One region of the Thermonema sp. genome, then DNA from elsewhere that is predicted to be linked to it. Evidence: riboswitches for the same ligand, from Rfam matches in the RefSeq annotation. Region 1 holds a riboswitch; the other holds the start of a gene.

Region 1 (4,400 bases):
GGCGAAGACTGCGTGGGTGGCGCAGGCAGGCTTTTATTATCGGTTACTACCACCTCTTCCAAAGCGGCAATATCTGCCTGCAACTGCACTTTTATGCTCTTCGATTCGCCCTCACGAAGGGTAATGATTTGCTGCCACGCACGGAAACCGATAAAATGTACTTGCAGGGTATAAGTGCCCGGCGCCAGGTGTCGAAAGACAAAAGCTCCGGTCTCATCGCTGACGGCACTCAAACCCGCCTCCTTCAAATGGAGCTGAGCGCCCGGCAACGGCTGCCCCTCATCATCATAAACTACGCCTTGCAAGCTACCTTGGGCGTATGCTCCCAAAGCAGTTGCAAGCAAAATCCAGAAAGTAAGTGTGATATTTCTCATGATTAAGTTATTTTTATTTAGACTTGTTTTAAATTATGATGCAAATCAAAAGAAAGCCTACCAGAAAGACAAGTAGGCTTTATCAAAAAGAAAATATTTTTATGTATGAATATCTATAAAAAAGCAACTATTATCCTCTTGCACTTCGCTTAAAAGCTCATGAAAAAACATTAACACATAAACTTTCAATCAGGCATATTCGTAGGATATAGCCACTAAAAGTATTATTTTGCAGCTCTCTCGTGTAAACTATATTGAGGGTGCCCATAAAGCCGATGATAATGGGCAAAGGGACCCTCTCAGATTGACTTAACCACAGCAATAAAACAATGGAAGACAGGAACGCAAACTATCACGGAAAAAGCATCAAAAGACCAATAAGAGGCTTAACTCCTTTTCCCGAAGATATATTTATACCTGCTCAAGCTTCGCTGGAAAATTATTTACTGCCCCTCATTTCCATAGACTTGGGCTTACTAAGGAACGACTTAAAGGGTACGACTGTGCCCCGGTAGAACCTTACGAAGGCTTTATAGGAGAAGAAACAGCCGAGTTCCATAATGCATTTTGTGGGGAAAATTGGCTTACCTTGGAGCTCACAAAGGACAATAAATATCAATTTTTAGGTGATGAAGGCTACTTTTTATCGGCGTCTGTTCATAATCATAAAGACAAAGTAGACGAACTATTGCTTGAGCATATTAAAGAGGGAAAGGATACCTACCGGAAAGTAAAATCCGGCTATAAAAGCAAAGGGCAATTGTTGCCATGGCAAGCAGATAACCCGCAAGATTTTATCGACAGACCGGGCGGAGAGATTCACTACGGAAATTGGACGGACAGCACTCTCCCTCCTCCCGCCTTTGATATGTTTTTTCACGAAACTGCCGGGGAAAACCTGCCCGGCGATGGAATTTCAATTTCCTATAAGGGCAACCATTTTTTTCTCGTTGCAGAAGTTGCCGGCTATCACTATTGTGGACATGGCGCCGACGCTATTTTAACATTTTACGAACCAAAAAGTCGTACTGTATTATTCACCTATGACTGGCGGTAAACGGGCAACTTACCCACAAGGTAAAGCGATTTTTTTTAAATAAATTTGCACAAGTCAGAAAGCTTATTTATCATTGCAGCATCGAACCTCTTACTTTTACTTTTTCACGAAAGTAAAAGGTTTATAGAGAAGCGCAGAGAGAACGGGCTCTGTGAAGCGCTGGCAACCTGCCGCACGGCAAGGTGCCAAATCCCGCCTAAATGAAGGTCATTTAGGAAATATAAACCGGAAAAAGTCATGTTTCTTATCAACAAACACACTCAACACAAACACTCTTTCGCAGCTCTTGCAAGCAAGCATCTTCATGCCTCTTCCCGCTTCCGCATGATGCAGATGTGTTGTTGCTGTTGTTGTATGTAATCTCCCCTTTCTTTTGGCGTACTTCCACCGTATGCAGGTGCATGTTAAGACTTGCACCAAGGGTGTTTTTATTATCCCCAGAGACTTATTTAGTCTAAATAAATATTTGTTTCACTTCAAACCATCAACCAGCTATGAGTAATTACCGTTTCGAAACCCTTCAGTTGCATGCGGGACAAGAGCCCGACCCGGCCACAGGTGCCCGCGCCGTACCTATCTACCAAACCACCTCTTATGTGTTCAATGATGCCGAACACGGTGCACGCCTCTTTGCGCTGCAAGAGTTTGGTAACATTTACACCCGCATTATGAACCCCACCACCGATGTGTTTGAAAAGCGCATTGCGGCACTCGAAGGTGGTGTGGCAGCCTTAGCCACGGCTTCCGGGCAGGCGGCACAGTTCATTGCCCTGACCAACATACTGCAAGCCGGCGACAATTTCGTGACGACCTCCTATTTGTATGGCGGCACCTATAACCAATTCAAAGTAAGCTTCAAGCGTTTGGGCATAGAGGCACGCTTTGCCGAAGGCGACAAAGTAGAAAGCTTCGAGCGCCTGATTGATGACAAGACCAAAGCCATTTACTTGGAAACCATCGGCAACCCGGGCTTCAACATTCCTGACTTTGAAGCCATTGCCAAGCTGGCGGACCGGCACGGCATTCCCCTGGTAGTGGACAATACCTTTGGCGCGGCCGGCTATTTGTTCCGTCCCATTGACTACGGGGCGGCAGTAGTAACCGCTTCCGCTACCAAGTGGATTGGCGGGCATGGCAATAGCATTGGCGGCATCATTGTGGACAGTGGGCGTTTCAACTGGGGCAACGGCAAGTTTCCTCAATTCACCGAGCCCTCGGAAGGCTACCACGGCTTGGTCTTTTGGGATGCTTTCGGTCCTGACAGTCCCTTTGGCAATATAGCTTTCATCATTCGTGCACGTGTGGAAGGACTGCGCGACTATGGTCCCAGCCTGAGTCCCTTCAATGCTTTCTTGCTGTTGCAGGGGTTGGAAACGCTTTCTTTGCGGGTACAGCGCCACGTGGACAACGCCTTGGCGCTGGCGCGCTGGCTCGAACAACACGAGCAGGTCGAGTATGTAAACTACCCCGGTTTGGAAAGCAGCCCCTATCACCAATTGGCGAAGAAGTATCTGCGCAACGGTTTCGGTGGGGTGCTCACCTTCGCCATCAAAGGGGGAAAAGAGAAAGCAGCAGCCTTTATCAATCATTTGAAACTGGCCAGCCACTTGGCCAACGTGGGCGATGCCAAAACGCTCGTGATTCATCCGGCTTCTACTACACACCAGCAGTTGAGCGAAGCGGAGCAACGAAGCGCCGGCGTAGAGCCCAATTTAATACGTGTATCGGTAGGCATCGAGCATATCGATGACATCATTGCCGACTTCGAACAGGCTTTTGAAAAAATAGCAACCGCAGTGACTGCCTAAACTCATGTTACAGACCTTCCAATATCGAGCACCTTTTATTACGGAACGCGGCGACCGCCTCGAGGGCCTCACGGTGGCTTACCGCACCTACGGGCAACTAAACGAACAAGCCGACAATGTGGTGTGGGTATGCCATGCACTCACGGGCAGCGCAGACGTGGATCAATGGTGGGCAAGGCTCTTTGGCGAAGGACGCCTGCTGGACCCTGCACGCCATTTTATCGTTTGTGCCAACATGCTTGGCTCGTGTTATGGCTCAACCAACCCGCTGTCTCCCAATCCTTCAACCGGCACACCTTACTACTATGATTTTCCTTTGCTTACCAACCGGGATATAGTCAGAGGGTTTGAGCTCTTGCGCCGCCACTTGGGGATTCGCCGCATCCGTTGCATCATAGGAGGGTCTATGGGCGGGCAACAGGCGCTCGAATGGCTGATAGAAGTCCCTGATCTGTTCGATTCGGCTTATTTGATTGCCTGCAACGCCCGCCACTCCCCTTGGGGCATTGCGTTCAATGAAGCGCAACGCATGGCTATAGAAGCCGACAGCAGCTGGGGGCTGCGCACGCCCGAAGCCGGTCTGAAAGGCATGGAAGCAGCCCGTGCTTGTGCCATGCTTTCCTACCGCCACTATCAAAGCTATGCGCTCACACAAAGCGAAACAGACGGAAGTGAACGAACGGATGACTTCCGGGCGGCTTCTTATCAGCGCTATCAGGGGAAGAAGCTGCGCAGCCGTTTCCATGCATTTAGCTATTACTGGCTGTCGAAAGCCATGGACAGCCACGACGTAGGACGCGGGCGTGGTGGCGTGGAAGCAGCACTGGCACGCATACGTGCGCAGGTACTGGTGTTGGGCATCAGCACCGATGTGTTGTTTCCGCTGGCAGAACAGCAGTTGCTGGCACATTATATCCCCCATGCGTCGCTGCGCATCTTGCACTCGGTCTATGGGCACGATGCCTTTTTGATTGAAACCGAAGCGGTACAGCGCTTCTACTTCGACTATTTCAAACAAAGCAACAACTGTTTGTTTGCTGTGCCATAGGTGATGCTGCCACTACATACTCTTTTCTTTTGTCACACCTTTCTTTCATTTAAAAATCCACCGGCTATGAGTACTTTTCCTGTTCAAATTGGTTTGTTTGGCTTTGGTTGCGT
Region 2 (4,400 bases), on a different contig from region 1:
GAAGATGTGCAGGCATTATGGAAACAACATCTTCACCACCACGATGACTTTACGCATGAACTATGGGCGGTGCTGCAGATGAATGCGTTTTTGCAGGCTCAATAGCGAGGTGTTTTTTAGCACCCCGCTTGTATGTTTTTTGACAAAAAAGCCCTTCCGGCGCGTTGTTTTTCATGCCAAAATTCCTTAGCTTATCTAAACATTTAGATTTTATTTTTAAACCATCTAAACACAAGGCTTATGGCAGCAGAACTGTTGAAAATACACCCGCAAAATCCGGAAGAGCGCAAAATACGGAAGGTAGTGGAATGCCTGAAGGAAGGGGGCGTGATTATTTACCCTACCGACACGGTTTATGGCATTGGTTGCGATATCCATAAGAAGCAGGCTGTGGAACGTTTGTGCAGAATCAAAGGCGTGGACCCCAAAAAAGCGCGGCTTTCTTTTATTTGTCATGACCTGAGCCATATTGCCGAGTATGCCAAGGTGGAAACGCCTATTTTTAAAATCATGAAGAAAGCACTGCCCGGACCTTTTACCTTTATTTTGCCTGCCAACAGCAAAGCCCCCGACGGCGTGCTTTATAAGCGCAACACGGTAGGTATTCGTGTGCCCGACCACCCCATTCCGCGCATGATAGTAGAGCAGCTTGGAAATCCCATCATCACTTCGTCGATTCATGATGAAGACGAAATCATAGAATACACCACAGACCCACAAGAAATTTACGAGCGCTTTAAGCATTTGGTGGATATTGTCATTGATGGCGGACCGGGCAACAACGTGCCTTCTACTATTGTGGATTGCTCAAATGGAGAGGTAGAGGTAATACGCGAGGGTGCAGGCGACATTTCCATGTATGTATAGGCAGAGAAAGCAATGCAGTTTGTAGTAAAGGTAATATCCATAGAACAAGGAAAAACCCTTTTTATTCATCGTTTTCAGCGTTTCGAGCAAGCATATGAATTTTATTGGATGCTCAATGGAACGATTTTTTTCGAAAAAGTATGTGTAAAACTGTTGACTGCCGACTACGAGTTGATTAGTTCGTTTGAGAGCCGTGCGCCCGACCAAATCAACAATCGTTAGGCTGTCAGCAGCAGCAGAAATGGATACAGAAAGGCGCTATCGCTCACGATGCGGTAGCGTTCTTTTTCAGAAAAAAAAGAAGGATAGCGAACCACTGCCCACAAGGTAGTTGCCATTGCCCAAAGCACAAGCATCAAAGCCGGGTGTTGCCACAAAGCGGCAGCCAGCAAGGCAGCCCAGATGATGAGCGTAACAATCAAACGGTGCATGTGCCGGTCAGGCAACCATTGAGCCAACGAGCGTTGTCCGTCTTTTTGGTCGGAATGCCGCTCATACATGGCAATGATGAGCAAATTGGCCCATGCCAGCAGCAGCAGACTGCCCCCCAGCAAGTAAGTGTCGCCTGTAAGGCAACGCAGCCGGCAAGCTGCCCAGTGCCACAAGCCGGCGCCGGCTATATAAATGGCAGCCACGCGCAGCTCTTTACTAACATCGACCCAGCAATAAGGCAGCAGTTCCAAAGCAAAGTGTATGGCTGAAAACAGCCCTAAGCCCAAGCCGGCATAAATAACCGGAGCAGGTGCCCACCGCCATAAAAGCCACACATCGACCACCAACAACAGTCCGCCCACCGCAGTTAGAGGCTTAAAAAAACGTTGGTGAACACGATGACGAAAGGTATGTGCACGATGACGGATGCGCAGGGCATCCCATAAGTGGTCAGCCGTGTAAATAAGCCACACCGAAATACCCAGTATCAAATAGGGGGGCAGCTGTGTGAGTGCTTGTTGCGACAAGTAGCTGAAAGCATACAAAACCGCACAGGCACTCAAACAAACATCGATGCTTAGGGCACGCAGCCATTTCCATAAGGTGCACATGTTCACAGGCTTTTTACAAAAATAGTGCATTGAAATTTCTACCTTTCATCAAAAGCCTGTACATTTGTTGAAACGACTTATCCAGAAAGACCGAGGCAATGGGGCCGTTGACGTCTTAGCAACCATGCACGCCCGTGCATAAGGTGCTAATTCCCACCCTCTCGCTGTGTGGAGGGAAAGATAAGTCAGCTTCGAGCCGTCGCTGATTTTTCTGTGCATAAGTCCACCGGTGGCATCACCTTTTTTCTGCTTGCCAAACAGAAAGAAGTTTGTTTTTACTTTTTAATTAAACCAACAGCTATGAGTGTACATCCTATTGAAGAGGCATTGAAGCAGCGCATCTTGGTATTAGACGGTGCCATGGGCACCATGATTCAGCGCTACAAGCTCACTGAAGCCGACTATCGCGGTGAGCGCTTCCGCGATTTCCCCCACGAGCTTAAGGGAAACAATGACCTCTTATCTTTGACACAGCCGCATATCATTCAGGAAATTCATGAGCAGTATTTGAAGGCCGGTGCCGACATCATCGAAACCAACACCTTCAACAGTACCGCCATCTCACAAGCCGACTACCATTTGCAAGAGGTGGTATATGAGCTGAATTACGCTTCGGCGCGTTTGGCGAAAGAGGTAGCCCGCCGCTTTACGGACAAGCCCCGCTGGGTGGCCGGTTCCATAGGTCCCACCAACCGGACCGCTTCCCTTTCGCCCGACGTGAACCGGCCGGCTTATCGTGCCATCACCTTCGACGAGCTTGTGGAGGCCTACTACGAGCAGGTGCGCGGACTGGTAGAGGGGGGCGTCGATTTACTGCTGGTTGAAACCGTCTTCGACACACTGAACGCCAAAGCAGCTCTTTTTGCCATTGAAAAGTACTTCGAAGACAGCGGCAAAGCCCCTTTGCCGGTGATGCTTTCGGGCACCATTACCGATGCCAGCGGGCGCACCTTGTCGGGGCAAACCGTTGAAGCTTTTTTGGTGTCTTTGTCGCACTTCCCCTTGCTAAGCATTGGACTGAACTGTGCCTTGGGGGCAGACCTGATGCGCCCCTATGTGGAGACCTTGGCCAAACAAGCCCCTTTTTTCACTTCGGCACATCCCAACGCGGGTTTGCCCAATGCCTTCGGACAATATGACCACACGCCCGAAATCATGGGGCAAATGATAGAGGAGTTTTTGCGCGAAGGCTGGTTGAATATCGTAGGGGGGTGTTGTGGCACCACGCCGGAACATATCCGCCTGATTGCCGGGCTGGCACAACGTTATGCTCCGCGGCAGCGCCCTGCCAAGCGCCATGTGACAGCGCTGAGCGGCTTGGAGCCCTTGTATGTAAACGAGGTCACGGGCTTTGTCAACATAGGCGAGCGCACCAACGTATCGGGCTCTCGCAAGTTTGCCCGCTTGATTCGGGAAGGGAACTACGAAGAAGCCCTGTCGGTAGCACGCCAGCAGGTGGAAAACGGTGCGCAGATGATCGACGTCAATATGGACGAAGGCATGCTTGATGCCGAGGCTGCCATGACCCACTTCCTGAATCTGATTGCTTCGGAGCCGGACATTGCCCGTGTGCCGGTGATGATTGACTCTTCGAAGTGGAGTGTATTGGAGGCAGGCTTGAAATGTGTGCAGGGCAAGGCAGTGGTTAATTCTTTGTCTTTGAAAGATGGCGAGGAAGAGTTTTTACGGCGTGCGCGCTTGGCACGTCGCTATGGGGCTGCCGTGGTGGTGATGGCTTTCGATGAGCGGGGGCAAGCCGACACCTTCGAACGGCGCATTGAAATTTGTGAGCGTGCTTACCGCTTGCTCACCGGGCGCCTGAATTTCCCCCCGGAGGATATCATCTTCGACCCCAATGTGTTGACCGTGGGCACCGGCATTGCCGAGCACGCCAACTATGCCCTTGACTTTGTGCGGGCTGTGGCATGGATAAAGCAAAACTTGCCCCATGCCAAAACCAGTGGTGGCATCAGTAACGTATCTTTTTCTTTTCGTGGCAACGACCGCGTGCGCGAAGCCATGCACTCGGCTTTCTTATACGAAGCCATCCGCGCCGGCTTGGATATGGGCATTGTGAATGCCGGCATGATAGAAGTGTATGAAGAAATTCCCAAAGACCTGCTCGAACACGTCGAAGATGTGTTGTGGAACCGCCGCCCCGATGCCACCGAACGGCTCATTGCTTTTGCCGAAACGCTCAAGAGCGATGGGGCGCAAGTCGAAAAGCAAGCCGAAGCCTGGCGGGAAGGCAGTGTCGAGGAGCGCCTTAAACACGCTTTGGTCAAAGGCATCACGGACTACATAGAAGCCGACACCGAAGAAGCGCGCCGCAAGTACGGTTCCCCTTTAAAAGTCATAGAAGGTCCACTGATGGACGGCATGCGGGTTGTGGGCGATTTGTTTGGCGCCGGTAAAATGTTTTTGCCACAAGTGGTAAAAAGTGCCCGGGTCATGAAAAAATCCGTGGCTTACCTGATTCCTTTTCTTGAA

The links. A riboswitch is a leader RNA that binds a small molecule or an ion and turns the genes downstream of it on or off. The one in region 1 is predicted to bind S-adenosylmethionine.
Region 2: it holds a riboswitch for S-adenosylmethionine, as region 1 does, so the genes downstream of both, metH (methionine synthase) here and QVE43_RS11380 (O-acetylhomoserine aminocarboxypropyltransferase/cysteine synthase family protein) in region 1, are expected to answer to the same signal.

The regions. Positions count from the first base shown of each region.
Region 1 is NZ_BPHD01000003.1:400,497-404,896, reverse strand. Features, by position in the region: gene QVE43_RS11390 (TonB-dependent receptor) at 1-374, opposite strand, end outside; gene QVE43_RS11385 (hypothetical protein) at 964-1,431, shown strand; SAM riboswitch class I at 1,550-1,658, shown strand; gene QVE43_RS11380 (O-acetylhomoserine aminocarboxypropyltransferase/cysteine synthase family protein) at 1,926-3,239, shown strand; gene metX (homoserine O-acetyltransferase) at 3,244-4,287, shown strand; gene QVE43_RS11370 (homoserine dehydrogenase) at 4,354-4,400, shown strand, end outside.
Region 2 is NZ_BPHD01000002.1:455,508-459,907, reverse strand. Features, by position in the region: gene QVE43_RS07110 (asparagine synthetase B) at 1-105, shown strand, start outside; gene QVE43_RS07105 (L-threonylcarbamoyladenylate synthase) at 241-867, shown strand; gene QVE43_RS07100 (hypothetical protein) at 880-1,089, shown strand; gene QVE43_RS07095 (hypothetical protein) at 1,086-1,910, opposite strand; SAM riboswitch class I at 1,985-2,097, shown strand; gene metH (methionine synthase) at 2,211-4,400, shown strand, end outside.